DNA from 2 places in the Microbacterium sp. JZ70 genome. Region 2 is predicted to be linked to the other one. Evidence: predicted binding sites of a transcription regulator. Region 2 holds the regulator's gene; the other holds the start of a gene.
What was found. Region 2 encodes LexA, which represses DNA repair genes until DNA is damaged. Its sites were predicted from a motif close to TCGAACANNTGTTCGA; they were not measured.
Positions count from the first base shown of each region.

Region 1: a site for LexA is predicted at 3,651-3,666, ahead of uvrA (excinuclease ABC subunit UvrA). Genes of this name have one in related genera too.

Region 1 is NZ_CP096405.1:2,035,453-2,042,334, forward strand. Features, by position in the region: gene M1D46_RS09200 (5-oxoprolinase subunit B/C family protein) at 1-1,200, shown strand, start outside; gene uvrB (excinuclease ABC subunit UvrB) at 1,210-3,291, shown strand; gene M1D46_RS09210 (hypothetical protein) at 3,338-3,463, opposite strand; gene uvrA (excinuclease ABC subunit UvrA) at 3,696-6,584, shown strand; gene uvrC (excinuclease ABC subunit UvrC) at 6,586-6,882, shown strand, end outside.
Region 2 is NZ_CP096405.1:1,711,375-1,718,256, reverse strand. Features, by position in the region: gene hisH (imidazole glycerol phosphate synthase subunit HisH) at 1-642, opposite strand, end outside; gene hisB (imidazoleglycerol-phosphate dehydratase HisB) at 639-1,238, opposite strand; gene M1D46_RS07770 (histidinol-phosphate transaminase) at 1,282-2,361, opposite strand; gene M1D46_RS07765 (LysM peptidoglycan-binding domain-containing protein) at 2,389-2,742, opposite strand; gene lexA (transcriptional repressor LexA) at 2,994-3,677, shown strand; gene M1D46_RS07755 (methylenetetrahydrofolate reductase) at 3,747-4,685, opposite strand; gene M1D46_RS07750 (alpha/beta hydrolase family protein) at 4,831-6,813, shown strand; gene M1D46_RS07745 (hypothetical protein) at 6,818-6,882, shown strand, end outside.

The sequences.
Region 1 (6,882 bases), 320 kb from region 2:
CGCGCGCGCGTCCCTGCGGGAGCGGTCGCGCTCGCCGGCCGGTACTCGGGCGTCTACCCGCGGGAGAGCCCGGGCGGCTGGCAGCTGATCGGGCGCACCGACGCCGCGCTCTGGGACCTCGACCGGGATCCGCCCGCGCTCCTGCTCCCGGGAACGACCGTGCGCTTCGTCGACGCCTCGCGCGCGCATCCCGCGACCGCGGCCGACCGACGCAGGGGACGTCCGGCTCCGCTCGGAGCGCGCGCGGTCGACATGCCGGGCGATCGCGGCATCGCCCCTGCTGTCGAGGTCATCGAGCCCGGGCTGCAGCTCCTCGTTCAGGATCTCGGCCGACCGGCGCGCGCGCACCTCGGCGTCTCCGCGTCGGGCGCGGCGGACCGCGGGGCCCTGCGCGCGGCCAACGCCGCGGTCGGCAACGGGCACGGCGAGGCCGGCCTCGAGCTGCTCGGCGGCGGAGCGCGGCTGCGCCTCCGCGGCGCTGGCGTCCTCGCGCTCGCGGGCGCGGAGGTCGACGCGGCGCTCGTGCACGCCGACGGCGGGGTCGAGCCGGTGCCGCGCGGCGCGCCGACCGCCTTCCGCGAGGGCGACGAGCTCGTGACGGGCTTCGCGACGCGCGGTGTGCGCGCCCTCGTGGCGTTCCGAGGCGGTCTCGCTCTCACGCCCGTGCTCGGCAGCCTCGCGACCGACACCCTCGCCGGCATCGGGCCGCGCGAGCTCGGCGGACGCGCTCTCCGAGCGGGCGATGTCGTCCCGCTGCGCGGGCTCTCCGGGGTCCGCGAGGCCGTGGCACCGTGGTCACCCGCGCCGTGTGCTCTTCCCGCCCCTGGCGAGACCGTCGAGCTGCGGGTCGTGCTCGGACCGCGCGACGACTGGTTCGCGGCGGATGCCCTCGACGCGCTCCTCGGCGACGAGTGGGCGGCGACGTCCCGCTCGGACCGGGTCGGGATCCGCCTCGAGGGCTCGCGGCCGCTCGCGCGCGCCGTGCCGGGCGAGCTCCCGAGCGAGGGGACGGAGACGGGGGCCGTCCAGGTGCCGCCGCACGGCCATCCGGTCGTCTTCCTGCCCGACCACCCGCTGACCGGCGGCTATCCCGTGATCGCCTCGGTGGTGGCCGCCGACCTCGACCTGGCGGGGCAGATCCCGCCCGGCGCGCGCGTGCGCTTCCGGCTCTCCGGCGCCGATGTCGGACGCCCCTCCTAGGCTGGAGGCATGCAGACCACACGCAGCGTCCGGCCCTTCGAGGTGGTGAGCGAGTACCAGCCCAGCGGCGACCAGCCCAAGGCGATCGCCGAACTCGCCGCGCGCATCAACGCGGGTGAGACCGACGTGGTCCTGCTCGGCGCGACCGGAACGGGCAAGTCCGCGACGACCGCGTGGCTCATCGAGCAGGTGCAGCGCCCCACGCTCGTCCTCGCGCACAACAAGACCCTCGCGGCGCAGCTCGCGAACGAGTTCCGCGATCTTCTGCCGAACAACGCGGTCGAGTACTTCGTGTCGTACTACGACTACTACCAGCCCGAGGCGTACGTCCCGCAGACCGACACCTTCATCGAGAAGGACTCGTCGATCAACGCGGAGGTCGAGCGGCTGCGGCACTCCACGACGAACACGCTGCTGAGCCGCCGCGATGCCGTCGTCGTGAGCACGGTGTCCTGCATCTACGGCCTCGGCTCGCCCGAGGAGTACCTCCGCGCGCTCGTCGCGCTCCAGGTGGGGGAGCGCTACGACCGCGACGCGATCATCCGCCAGTTCGTGGCGATGCAGTACAACCGCAACGACGTCGACTTCTCGCGCGGCAACTTCCGCGTCCGCGGCGACACGATCGAGATCATCCCCGTGTACGAGGAGTTCGCCATCCGGATCGAGCTGTTCGGCGACGAGATCGAGGCGCTCTACAAGCTGCACCCGCTCACGGGCGATGTCATCGAGCGCATGGACGCGGTCGCGATCTTCCCGGCGACGCACTACGCGGCCGGCACCGACACCGTGCAGCGGGCGATCAAGACCATCGAGGAGGAGCTCGCCGAGCGCCTGCAGGAGTTCGAGAAGCAGGGCAAGCTGCTCGAGGCGCAGCGGCTGAAGATGCGCACGACCTTCGACCTCGAGATGCTGCAGCAGCTCGGCTTCTGCTCCGGGATCGAGAACTACTCGCGCCATCTCGACCAGCGCGCGCCGGGCGAGCCGCCGCACACCCTGCTCGACTTCTTCCCCGACGACTTCCTCCTCGTCATCGACGAGTCGCACGTCACGGTGCCGCAGATCGGCGCCATGTACGAGGGAGACGCATCCCGCAAGCGCACGCTCGTCGAGCACGGCTTCCGCCTGCCGAGCGCGATGGACAACCGGCCGCTGCGGTGGGACGAGTTCAAGGAGCGCATCGGGCAGACGGTCTACCTGTCGGCGACCCCCGGCAAGTACGAGATGGGCGTGGCCGACACGGTCGTGGAGCAGATCATCCGCCCGACGGGCCTCGTCGACCCGCGGATCGTCGTCAAGCCGTCCAAGGGGCAGATCGACGACCTCCTCGAGCAGATCCGCCAGCGCGTCGACCGCGACGAGCGCGTGCTCGTCACGACGCTCACGAAGAAGATGGCGGAGGAGCTCACCGACTTCCTCGGCGAGCACGGCGTCCGCGTCCGGTACCTCCACTCCGACGTCGACACGCTGCGGCGCGTCGAGCTGCTCACCGAACTGCGTCAGGGCGTGTACGACGTGCTCGTCGGCATCAACCTGCTGCGCGAGGGGCTCGACCTCCCCGAGGTCTCGCTGGTCGCCATCCTCGACGCCGACAAGGAGGGCTTCCTGCGCTCGGGCACCTCGCTCATCCAGACGATCGGGCGCGCCGCGCGCAACGTGTCCGGCGAGGTGCACATGTACGCCGACAGCATCACCGACTCGATGCGCAAGGCGATCGACGAGACCGAGCGGCGGCGAGAGATCCAGATCGCCTACAACCGCGAGCACGGGATCGACCCGCAGCCCCTGCGCAAGAGGATCGCCGACATCACCGACTCCCTCGCGCGCGAGGAGGCCGACACCGCGAGCCTGCTCTCGAAGCGGGACTCCGCGCGCACCAAGACCGGCAAGGGGCGCGCACCCACGCCCGTGCGCAAGCGCGAGGGCATCGCCGCGGAGGGGGCCATGCAGCTCGAGGAGGCGATCGCCGACCTCACGCAGCAGATGCTCGTCGCCGCCGAGGAGCTCAAGTTCGAGCTCGCCGCGCGGCTGCGCGACGAGGTCCAGGACCTCAAGAAGGAGCTCCGGCAGATGGAGAAGGCCGGGCACGCGTGAGCGCGCGGTCCGCGTCGGGCGGGGCCCGGCGCGGACGCGGCTGCACTCAGTCCTCCGGGCAGTAGAGCACGCCGTCGCGCTCGACGTGCTCGACGCGCGTGCGACCGCAGTGCGTGCACGGCGCGCCGGGTCCGTCGCCGAGCTGCGCGGGTCCAGCGATGCGGATGAGCACGTCGTTGGCCCACTCGTAGATGCCGCCCGCCTCGCGGATGCGCTCCCGGAGATGCGGGTGGTGGTGCGCCGCTCTCCATGCTGATCATCTCCTCTCCCTCCAGTGTGCGCCTCCCGGGGCGCGGAGGACAGGGGATGCGCGGCACCGCTCGTCACGCGCGGATCTTCGAATCCGCTGAGCGAACACGTCGAACAAACGTCCAGATGTCCGTGGGGGTCCGTAGGATTGGATCGTGCCCATCATCCCCGTCGCCTCGCCCGGAAAGATCAGTGTCCGCGGTGCCCGCGTGCACAATCTCAAGAACGTCGACCTCGACATCCCGCGCGACGCGCTCGTCGTGTTCACCGGCCTGTCGGGCTCGGGGAAGTCGAGCCTCGCGTTCGACACGATCTTCGCGGAGGGGCAGCGGCGCTACGTCGAGTCGCTGAGCGCGTACGCGCGCCAGTTCCTCGGCCAGGTCGACCGCCCCGACGTCGACCTCATCGAGGGGCTGAGCCCCGCGGTGTCGATCGACCAGAAGTCGACGAACCGGAACCCGCGCTCGACCGTCGGCACGATCACCGAGATCTACGACTACCTGCGCCTCCTGTGGGCGCGCATCGGCGTGCCGCACTGCCCGCAGTGCGGCGAGCGGATCCAGCGCCAGACCGTGCAGCAGATCGCCGACCAGCTGATGACCCTCGAGGAGGGCACGCGCTACCAGATCGTCGCGCCTGTCGTCACGCAGAAGAAGGGCGAGTTCGTCGACCTCTTCAAGGAGCTCGCGGCCAAGGGCTACTCGCGCGCGGTCGTCGACGGCGAGCTCGTGCAGCTGGCTGAGCCGCCCGTGCTCAAGAAGTCGTACAAGCACGACATCGCGGTCGTCGTCGACCGTCTCGTCGCTCGCGCCGACATCCTCGGCCGCGTGACCGACTCCGTCGAGACCGCGCTCGGCCTCGCGGGCGGCGTCCTCCAGGTCAACTTCGTCGACGAGGAGGGCGACGACGCGTGGCAGTCGTTCTCCGAGAAGCTCGCCTGCCCCAACGGGCACGCGCTCCAGCTCACCGAGATCGAGCCGCGCACGTTCTCGTTCAACGCCCCGTTCGGCGCCTGCCCCGCGTGCTCGGGTCTCGGCACCCGGATGTCCGTCGACGTCGAGCTCATGCTCGGCGATGAGGAGCTCTCGATCCGCGAGGGCGTCATCGTGCCGTGGACGACGCAGGGCAAGGGCCTCTTCCAGTACTACGAGCGTCTCCTCGAGGGCCTCGCCGACGAGATGAGCTTCTCGCTCGACACCCCGTGGCGGGCGCTCCCGCAGATCGTGAAGGACGCGGTCCTGCACGGGCAGGACTACAAGGTCAACGTGCGGTTCAAGAACCGCTGGGGCCGCGAGGTCCGGTACGCGAGCGGCTTCGAGGGCGTCGTGCCCTACATCGAGCGCCAGTACGCGCAGGCCGAGACCGACACCACGCGAGCGCGGTGGGCGGAGTACCTGCGCGAGGTCCCCTGCCCCGTGTGCGAGGGCGCGCGCCTCAAGCCCGAGGTGCTCGCGGTAAAGGTGGGCGGCCGGTCGATCGCCGAGACGGCCGACCTCAGCCTCGAGGACACGCTCGCGATGATGAACCAGGTCACGCTGACCGACCGCGAGAAGCAGATCGCCGCGCAGATCCTGCGCGAGATCCGCGTCCGCCTCGAGTTCCTCATCCAGGTCGGCCTCAACTACCTCACGCTGAGCCGCGCCGCCGGGTCGCTCTCGGGCGGGGAGGCGCAGCGCATCCGGCTCGCGACGCAGATCGGGACGGGCCTGACGGGCGTGCTCTACGTGCTCGACGAGCCGTCGATCGGCCTCCACCAGCGCGACAACCGGCGACTCATCGAGACGCTCGTCACGCTGCGCGACCTCGGCAACACGCTCGTCGTCGTCGAGCACGACGAGGAGACGATCGAGGCGTCCGACTGGGTCGTCGACATCGGCCCGCGCGCGGGCATCGGCGGGGGAGAGGTCATCCACTCCGGTCCGTTCGAGGCGCTCGTCGAGGACGATCGGTCGCTCACCGGCGACTACCTCGCCGGCCGGCGGATGATCGAGATCCCGCGCAAGCGCCGCCGGATCGACCGCAAGCGCATGCTCTCGGTCGTCGGGGCCCGTGCGAACAACCTCAAGAACGTGACCGCCGAGTTCCCGCTGGGCGTGCTCACGGCGGTCACCGGCGTGAGCGGGTCGGGCAAGTCGACCCTGGTGAACGACATCCTCTACGAGGTGCTCGCGCAGCGCCTCAACGGCGCCCGCACCGTGCCCGGCAAGCACACGCGCGTCACGGGCCTCGAGCACCTCGACAAGGTCGTGCACGTCGATCAGGCGCCCATCGGGCGCACGCCGCGGTCGAACCCCGCGACCTACACGGGCGTCTTCGATCGCATCCGCAACCTGTTCGCGGAGACGCCGGAGGCGAAGGTGCGCGGCTACAAGGCCGGCCGCTTCAGCTTCAACGTCAAGGGCGGGCGGTGCGAGGCGTGCTCGGGCGACGGCACGCTCAAGATCGAGATGAACTTCCTCCCCGACGTCTACGTCGACTGCGAGGTGTGCCACGGCAAGCGCTACAACCGCGACACCCTGCAGGTGCACTACAAGGGCAAGAACATCGCCGAGGTCCTCGAGATGTCGATCGCCGAGGCCGAGGAGTTCTTCGAGCCGATCCAGGCCATCCACCGGTACATGAAGACGCTCGTCGATGTGGGGCTGGGCTACGTCCGGCTCGGGCAGGCGGCGACGACCCTCTCCGGCGGCGAGGCGCAGCGCGTCAAGCTCGCGACCGAGCTGCAGAAGCGCAGCAACGGGCGCTCGATCTACGTGCTCGACGAGCCGACGACGGGTCTGCACTTCGAGGACGTCCGCAAGCTCCTCGAGGTGCTGAACGGGCTCGTCGACAAGGGCAACAGCGTCATCGTGATCGAGCACAACCTCGACGTCATCAAGTCGGCCGACTGGATCGTCGACCTCGGCCCCGAGGGCGGCTCGGGCGGCGGAACGATCGTCGCGACGGGCACGCCAGAGCAGGTCGCGAAGACCGACGGCAGCCACACGGGCGCGTTCCTCGCCGAGGTGCTCGGGATGGCCGAACGGCAGCGCAAGGCCGGCTGACATGGCCGACCACCTCCCGTACAAGCCGAAGCCGGGGGAGATCCCCGTGAACCCCGGCGTGTACCGCTTCCGCGACGCGCACGGGCGGGTGCTCTACGTCGGGAAGGCGAAGAACCTCCGGCAGCGGCTGTCGAACTACTTCGCGCCGCTGCACACGCTCCACGAGCGCACACGGCGGATGGTCACGACCGCGTCGTCCGTGGAGTGGACCGTCGTGCCCACCGACGTCGACTCGCTGCAGCTCGAGTACCAGTGGATCAAGGAGTTCGACCCGCCGTACAACGTCCGCTACAAGGAC
Region 2 (6,882 bases):
GCGACGCAGCCCGTCGACCCAGTTGCGGAGCAGGCGGATGCCCGCCTCGCCCGACTTCTCGGGGTGGAACTGCGTCGCGCTGAGCGGTCCGTTCTCGACCGCGGCGAGGAACCGGCCGCCATGCGTCGCCCACGTCAGGACGGGCTGCGGGAAGGGCGGATCGACCTCGAGCTCCCACTGCTGCGCGGCGTAGGAGTGCACGAAGTAGAACCGCTCGGACTCGAGCCCCTGGAAGAGGCGCGAGCGCTCCCCCGCCTCGACGGTGTTCCAGCCCATGTGCGGCACGACCGGGGCGTCGAGCTCGGTCACGGTCCCCGGCCACTCCGCGAGGCCCTCCGTCTCGACCCCGCGCTCGATGCCGCGGGCGAAGAGCACCTGCATGCCGACGCAGATCCCGAGGACGGGGCGCCCTCCCGCGAGGCGGCGCTCGATGAGCTCGCCGCCACGGATCGCGTTCAGCTGCTCCATGACCGCCTGGAACGCGCCGACGCCGGGCACGAGCAGCCCGTCGGCCGCGAGCACCGCCTCGCGGTCGCGCGTCAGCTCGACGTCGGCGCCTGCGGCCTCGAGCGCCTTGACGGCGGAGTGCACGTTGCCCGACCCGTAGTCGAGCACCGCGACGGTCGGTCGCTCGCCGCTCACAGCGCGCCCTTGGTCGAGGGGATGCCCTCGACGAGCGGATCGAGGGCCTTGGCCTGACGGAACGCGCGCGCGAAGGCCTTGTACTCCGCTTCGGCGATGTGGTGCGGGTCGCGGCCGTTCAGCACGCGGACGTGCACGGTCAGGCCCGCGTTGAACGCGAGGGCCTCGAACGTGTGGCGCACGAGCGAGCCCGTGAAGTGGCCGCCGATGAGGTGCTGCTCGAAGCCCGCCGGCTCCCCCGTGTGCACGAGGTAGGGACGCCCCGAGATGTCGACGACGGCCTGAGCCAGCGCCTCGTCGAGCGGGACGAGGGCGTCGCCGTAGCGCGAGATCCCGGCCTTGTCGCCCAGCGCCTCGCGGATGGCCTGCCCGAGCACGATCGCCGTGTCCTCGACCGTGTGGTGCGCGTCGATGTGGGTGTCGCCGGTCGCCTTCACGGTGAGATCGGTGAGCGAGTGCTTCGCGAACGCCGTGAGCATGTGGTCGAAGAACGGCACGCTCGTGTCGATGCTGCTCCTGCCCGTTCCGTCGAGGTCGAGCTCGAGCTCGATGCTCGACTCGCTCGTGGAACGGGTGCGGCGCGCGGTACGGGTCATGCTCCGATTCTACCGGCGCGACCCGACCGGGCTCCTCGCGCGCTCAGCGGCCGATCTCGGCGAGCGCGTCGAGGAAGGCGCTCGTCTCGTCCTCGGTCCCCGCGGTCACCCGGAGGTGTCCGGGGATGCCGATGTCGCGGATGAGCACGCCGCGGTCGTAGAGCGCCTGCCAGGTCGCGTGCGGATCCTCCACGCCGCCGAACAGGACGAAGTTCGACCACGTCGGGTACACGGTGTAGCCGAGCGCCTCGAGCGTGGCCGAGATCCGGTCGCGCTGCTCGACGATCTCGTCGACCATCGCGAGCATCGTGTCGGCGTGACGCAGGGCCGCGGAGGCCGCCGCCTGCGTGAGCGCGCTGAGGTGGTACGGGAGGCGGACGAGGCGGAGGGCGTCGACGACCGCGGGGTCCGCGGCGAGGTAGCCGACGCGCGCGCCCGCGAACGCGAACGCCTTGCTCATGGTGCGCGAGACGACGAGCCGGGGCCGCCCGGGCAGCAGCTGGAGCGCCGAGGGCACGTCGCGCGGCGCGAACTCGCGGTACGCCTCGTCGACGATGACGATGCCGTCGGTCGCGTCGTAGACGGCTTCCACGACGTCATTCTCGAGCGGCGTCCCCGTCGGGTTGTTCGGTGCGCACAGGAACACGACGTCGGGCCGGGCCTCCGCGACCTGCGCGGCCGCGCTCTCGGGCGTGAGGGAGAAGTTCGCCCCCCGCTCCCCCGAGACGAACGTCGCGCCGACGCCGCGCGTCAGCAGCGTGTACATCGAGTAGGTGGGGGCGAAGCCGAACGCCGTCCGCCCCGGTCCGGCGAACGCCTGGAGGAGGTGCTGCAGCACTTCGTTCGAGCCGTTCGCGGCCCAGATCTGCTCGGGCTCGAGCCCGTGCCCGAGGTACTCCGCGAACCCCTCGCGGAGCGCCGTGAACTCGCGATCCGGGTAGCGGTTCACATCCCGCAGCGCGAGGGCCACCGAATCCGCGATGTCGTCGGCGACCTCGTCGGGGATCGGGTGCGTGTTCTCGTTGACGTTCAGCGCGACGGGCAGCGGCGCCTGCGGAGCGCCGTAGGGCTGCTGTCCGCGGAGGTCGTCGCGCAGGGGGAGGTCATCGAGAGAGACGGTCACCCGTCCATGCTAGAGCGCGCGACGGACTCACTCGCCCGTCGAGTAGGCGGCGGGGATGGCGATCTCCTGCCCCGCGGCGATGTCGCTCCCCGGGAGCTGGTTGAGGTGCAGGATCTCGTCGACGACGTCGCGCGGGTCCGCCTCGGGGGCGACCGCCTGCGCGATGTCCCACAGGGTGTCGCCCGCCATGACCGTGACGGTGTCGAAGGTGCCGGCAGGCGCACTGTCCTCGCGTGAGGCGAGGGCCGCGCCGCCGCTGAGCACCCCGAATCCGATCGCCGCGACGAGCGGAGCCGCGGCGAGCGCGGCGAGGACCCGGCGGCCGCGCACCGTGAGGCGGAGGCGGGTCGAGCGTGCCGGAGCGGAGCTGGTCGTGCGCATGGCGGTTCCTTCCTGTAGATCACTTCGAGTCCGTCTGCTCGGCCGGGAGAGACGGACCCGAAGTGATGTTCCGAACCTATCTTCGATGTGGTCGCGGTGTCAAGAACTCTCTTCGAACGGGTTTCGCGACTTCTGCGAGACACGCTCGAACAAATCTCCCGGAATCCCGTCGAGATCCGCTAGCGTCGTCCTGACGGGACCACCACATCACGCACCTCCGACATTCGAGCGGGGCAGCGAAGGAGCACGACATGACGGATGCGGGCACGCGCGAGGAGAAGCCGCGCACGCGGCGGCGCAAGAACCTGAGCGACAAGCAGCTGGCCATCCTCGAGGTCATCCAGCGCTCCATCCAGCACAACGGCTATCCGCCGAGCATGCGCGAGATCGGCGACGCGGTCGGACTGAAGTCGCTCTCGAGCGTGACGCATCAGCTCGGGCAGCTCGAGCTGAGCGGCTACCTGCGTCGCGACCCCGGGAAGACCCGCGCGATGGAGGTGCTCATCGATCTCCCGGGCTCGGCGGCCGAGAACCCGGCCGACTCGGGCCCCGCGGTCGGCGACGCCGCTCTCGTGCCGCTGGTCGGCCGCATCGCCGCCGGCGTCCCGATCACGGCCGAGCAGCAGGTCGAGGAGATCTTCCCCCTCCCCCGACAGCTCGTCGGCAAGGGCGAGCTCTTCATGCTCAAGGTCAGCGGCGAGTCGATGATCGACGCGGCGATCTGCGACGGCGACTGGGTCGTCATCCGGTCGCAGGGCACGGCGGAGAACGGAGACATCGTCGCGGCCATGGTCGACGGCGAGGCGACCGTCAAGACGTTCCGTCAGCGCGACGGCCACACCTGGCTCCTCCCGCGCAACTCGGCGTTCGAGCCGATCCTCGCCGACGACGCTGTGGTCCTCGGCAAGGTCGTCGCCATCCTGCGCGCGGTCTGACGGCGCACATGAGGAGGGCGGGAGCCGGTCGGCTCCCGCCCTCCTCGTGTGCCGGGAGCGAACCGGCGGTCAGGAAGCCGCGGTCTCGCGCAGCGCGACCCCGGCTTCGCGCAGCACCGCGAGCACGGTCTCGTGCTCGTTGAAGGCGTAGAGGTGGATACCCGGGGCCCCGCCGGCGAGCACCTCGCGCGCGAGGTCCGCCGCGTAGGCGATGCCGATCTCCCTGCGGCCCTCGGGGGTCGGCTCGACCTCGAGCGCGATCGACAGCTCCGACGGCAGGGGCTCGCCCGTGAGCTCGAGCATGCGCGCGAGCTTGGCGGGAGAGGTCACGGGCATGATGCCGGGGAGGATCGGGATGGTCACGCCCGCGGCCCGGGCGCGATCGACGAAGCGCAGGTAGTCGTCGGCATGGAAGAAGAGCTGGGTGATCGCCGCCTCGGCGCCGGCCGCCTGCTTCGCGAGGAGCGCATCGAGGTGCTCGAGCGGATGGCGCGAGCGCGGATGCCCGTTGGGGAAGGCCGCGACGAGCGTGCGCGCACGCGGGGCGCGGTCCACCCGCACCGCCTCGGGAACGCCCGGGATCGTCGTCTCGCCGTAGGGAGCGCGCTCGGCCTGCACGCGGTGGATGAGCTGGACCAGCTCGGCCGAGGTCCGCAGGTCGCCCAGGAACGCGTCGTCCTCGTCCTTCCCGGCGGGCGGGTCTCCGCGGATGGCGAGGAAGCTGAGGATGCCTGCGTCGAGGAACTCGCGGATGAGGGCGCTCGCCGTCGCGTAGTCGTTGCCGACGCACGTGAGGTGAGCGAGCGGCTCGACGTCCGTGTTCTCGCGGATCCACCGCAGCACGCGCAGCGACGCACCGCCCGTGGAGCCGCCCGCGCCGTACGTGACGGAGAGAAAGTCCGGGCCTGCTGCGGCCAGGCGGCGGATGGTCTCCTCGAGAGCCGCGGTGCGCGCGGGCGTGCGCGGCGGGTACAGCTCGAACGAGAACGGCGTGGCCGACGTCGCCATGTCCCTCCTCCGTGCTCTCCGGTCGCCGCGGCGATCCCCTGCCGCCGCATCCGGCCTCTCCTCTCCCGACCGTAGTCGCCCGCGCGCGGGCGCGGGAGCATCTGTGACGCTCCGTGTCGGAACGTCGCCGGTTACCGTGGAGGACATGACGCAGATGCTCCCGTTCGGCTCGTGGCCGTCGCCCATCGCGGCGTCCGACATCGCGGGGAACTCCCCGCGCCTCGGCGACGCGCGGTTCGTAGGCGGCGACGTCTGGTGGGCCGAGGGCGTCGCGGCCGAGCGGGGGCGCACAGCGGTGCTGCGGGCGAGCGACGGCGCGAGCGTTCTTCCCGCGCCCTGGAGCGCGCGGTCTCGCGTCCACGAGTACGGAGGCGGCGCGTGGACCGCGGCCGACGACGGCGCGCTCCTCTTCGTCGAGCAGTCGGATCAGCGCGTGTACCTGCGCACGGCCGATGCGGAGCCCATCCCGCTCACGCCCGCGGGCACCGGCATGGCGTTCGGCGACCTCGTCCTCGCGGAGGGCCGGCTGTGGGCGGTCCGCGAGACGCAGGGCGCCACGGGGGCTCCCCGTCGCGACATCGTCGTCATCCCGCTCGACGGCAGCGCGGCGGAGGACGCGTCCGGGATCGTGAGCGTCGTCGCAGGGAGCGACTTCGTCGCCTACCCCGCACCGCGCGCTGGCCGGCTCGCGTGGATCGCGTGGGACCATCCGGACATGCCGTGGGATGCCGCGGAGCTGCGCGTCGGGCGCATCGAATCGGATGGGCGCGTGCGCCGCTGGACAACACTCGCCGGCGGGCGCGGCGTCGCGGACGGGCAGGATGTGTCGGCGCTGCAGCCCGAATGGGCGGCGGACGATGAGCTCCTCTTCGTCGCGGACCCTCCTGCCGCGCCCGGCGGCCCTGCCCGATGGAACCTCCGCCGCGCCCGGCTCGACGCGGCCGGAGGCGCCGTCGTGGAGCCGCTCCTGCCTGCCGACGCCGACACGGGCGGGCCGCTCTGGAATCTCGGCACCCGCTGGTACGCGCGGCTCGAGGACGGTCGGATCGCCGCGGTGCAGACGAACGGACGCGACCGGCTCGTGCTCGTCGATCCCGGAACGCGGGCGGTGACGGAGCTCGAGACGCCGCTCGGGCAGATGCTCGTCAAGGACGTCGCCGGCGCGCGGCTGCTGCTGTCGGGCGCCGGTCCGCGGACGCCGGGCGGCATCTGGCTCCTCGACGTCGACGGGCGGACGTTCGCGCCGGTGCGCGGCGGGGAGACCGACCTCGACCCGGCGTGGATGCCCGAGGCGCTGCCGCTGTCGTTCCCCGGACCGCGAGGGGATGTGCACGCCTTCGCGTATCCGCCGACGAACCCGCTCGCGACGGGCCCCGAGGGCGACCTGCCGCCGTATCTCGTGCTCGTGCACGGCGGCCCGACCGCGCACGTCTCGGGCGACCTCTCCCTCGCGGTCGCGTACTTCACGAGCCGGGGCATCGGCGTGCTCGATGTCAACTACGGCGGATCGACCGGCTACGGGCGCGCGTACCGCGAGCGCCTCAAGGGCGGATGGGGCGTGGTCGACGTCGAGGACGTCGCGGCCGCCGCGCGCGGCATCGCCGAAGCCGGCATCGCCGACCCCGCGCGCCTCGCGGTGCGCGGAGGATCCGCGGGCGGATGGACCGTGCTGTGCGCGATCGCCGACACCGACGTGTTCTCGGCCGGGATCAGCCGCTACGGCGTCGCCGACCTGCGGATGCTCGTCGCCGAGACGCACGATTTCGAGGCGCGCTACATCGACGGCCTCGTCGGCCCGCTCCCCGAGGCGGAGGAGCTGTACGCGAGGCGATCGCCGCTGTCTCGCCCCGAAGCGCTCCGCACGCCCCTCCTCATCCTCCAGGGCGCGGACGACCCGGTCGTGCCGCCCTCGCAGTCCGAGGCGCTGCGCGACGCGCTCGCGGCGAACGGGGTCCCGCACGCCTACCTGCTGTTCGAGGGCGAGGCGCACGGGTTCCGCGGGCGCGAGGCGATCATCCGCTCGTTCGAGGCCGAGGTCGCGTTCCTCGGCGCCGTCCTCGGGTTCGAGACGCCCGGCGTGCCGCCCCTCGAGATCGAGGGCCTGTCCGACCCGCGGGGTACGGTCTGACGCGATGGAACTGACAGCGCTCGTGCTCGCCGCGACCGGCGGCGCCGACCTCATCCGCGCGGCAGCGCC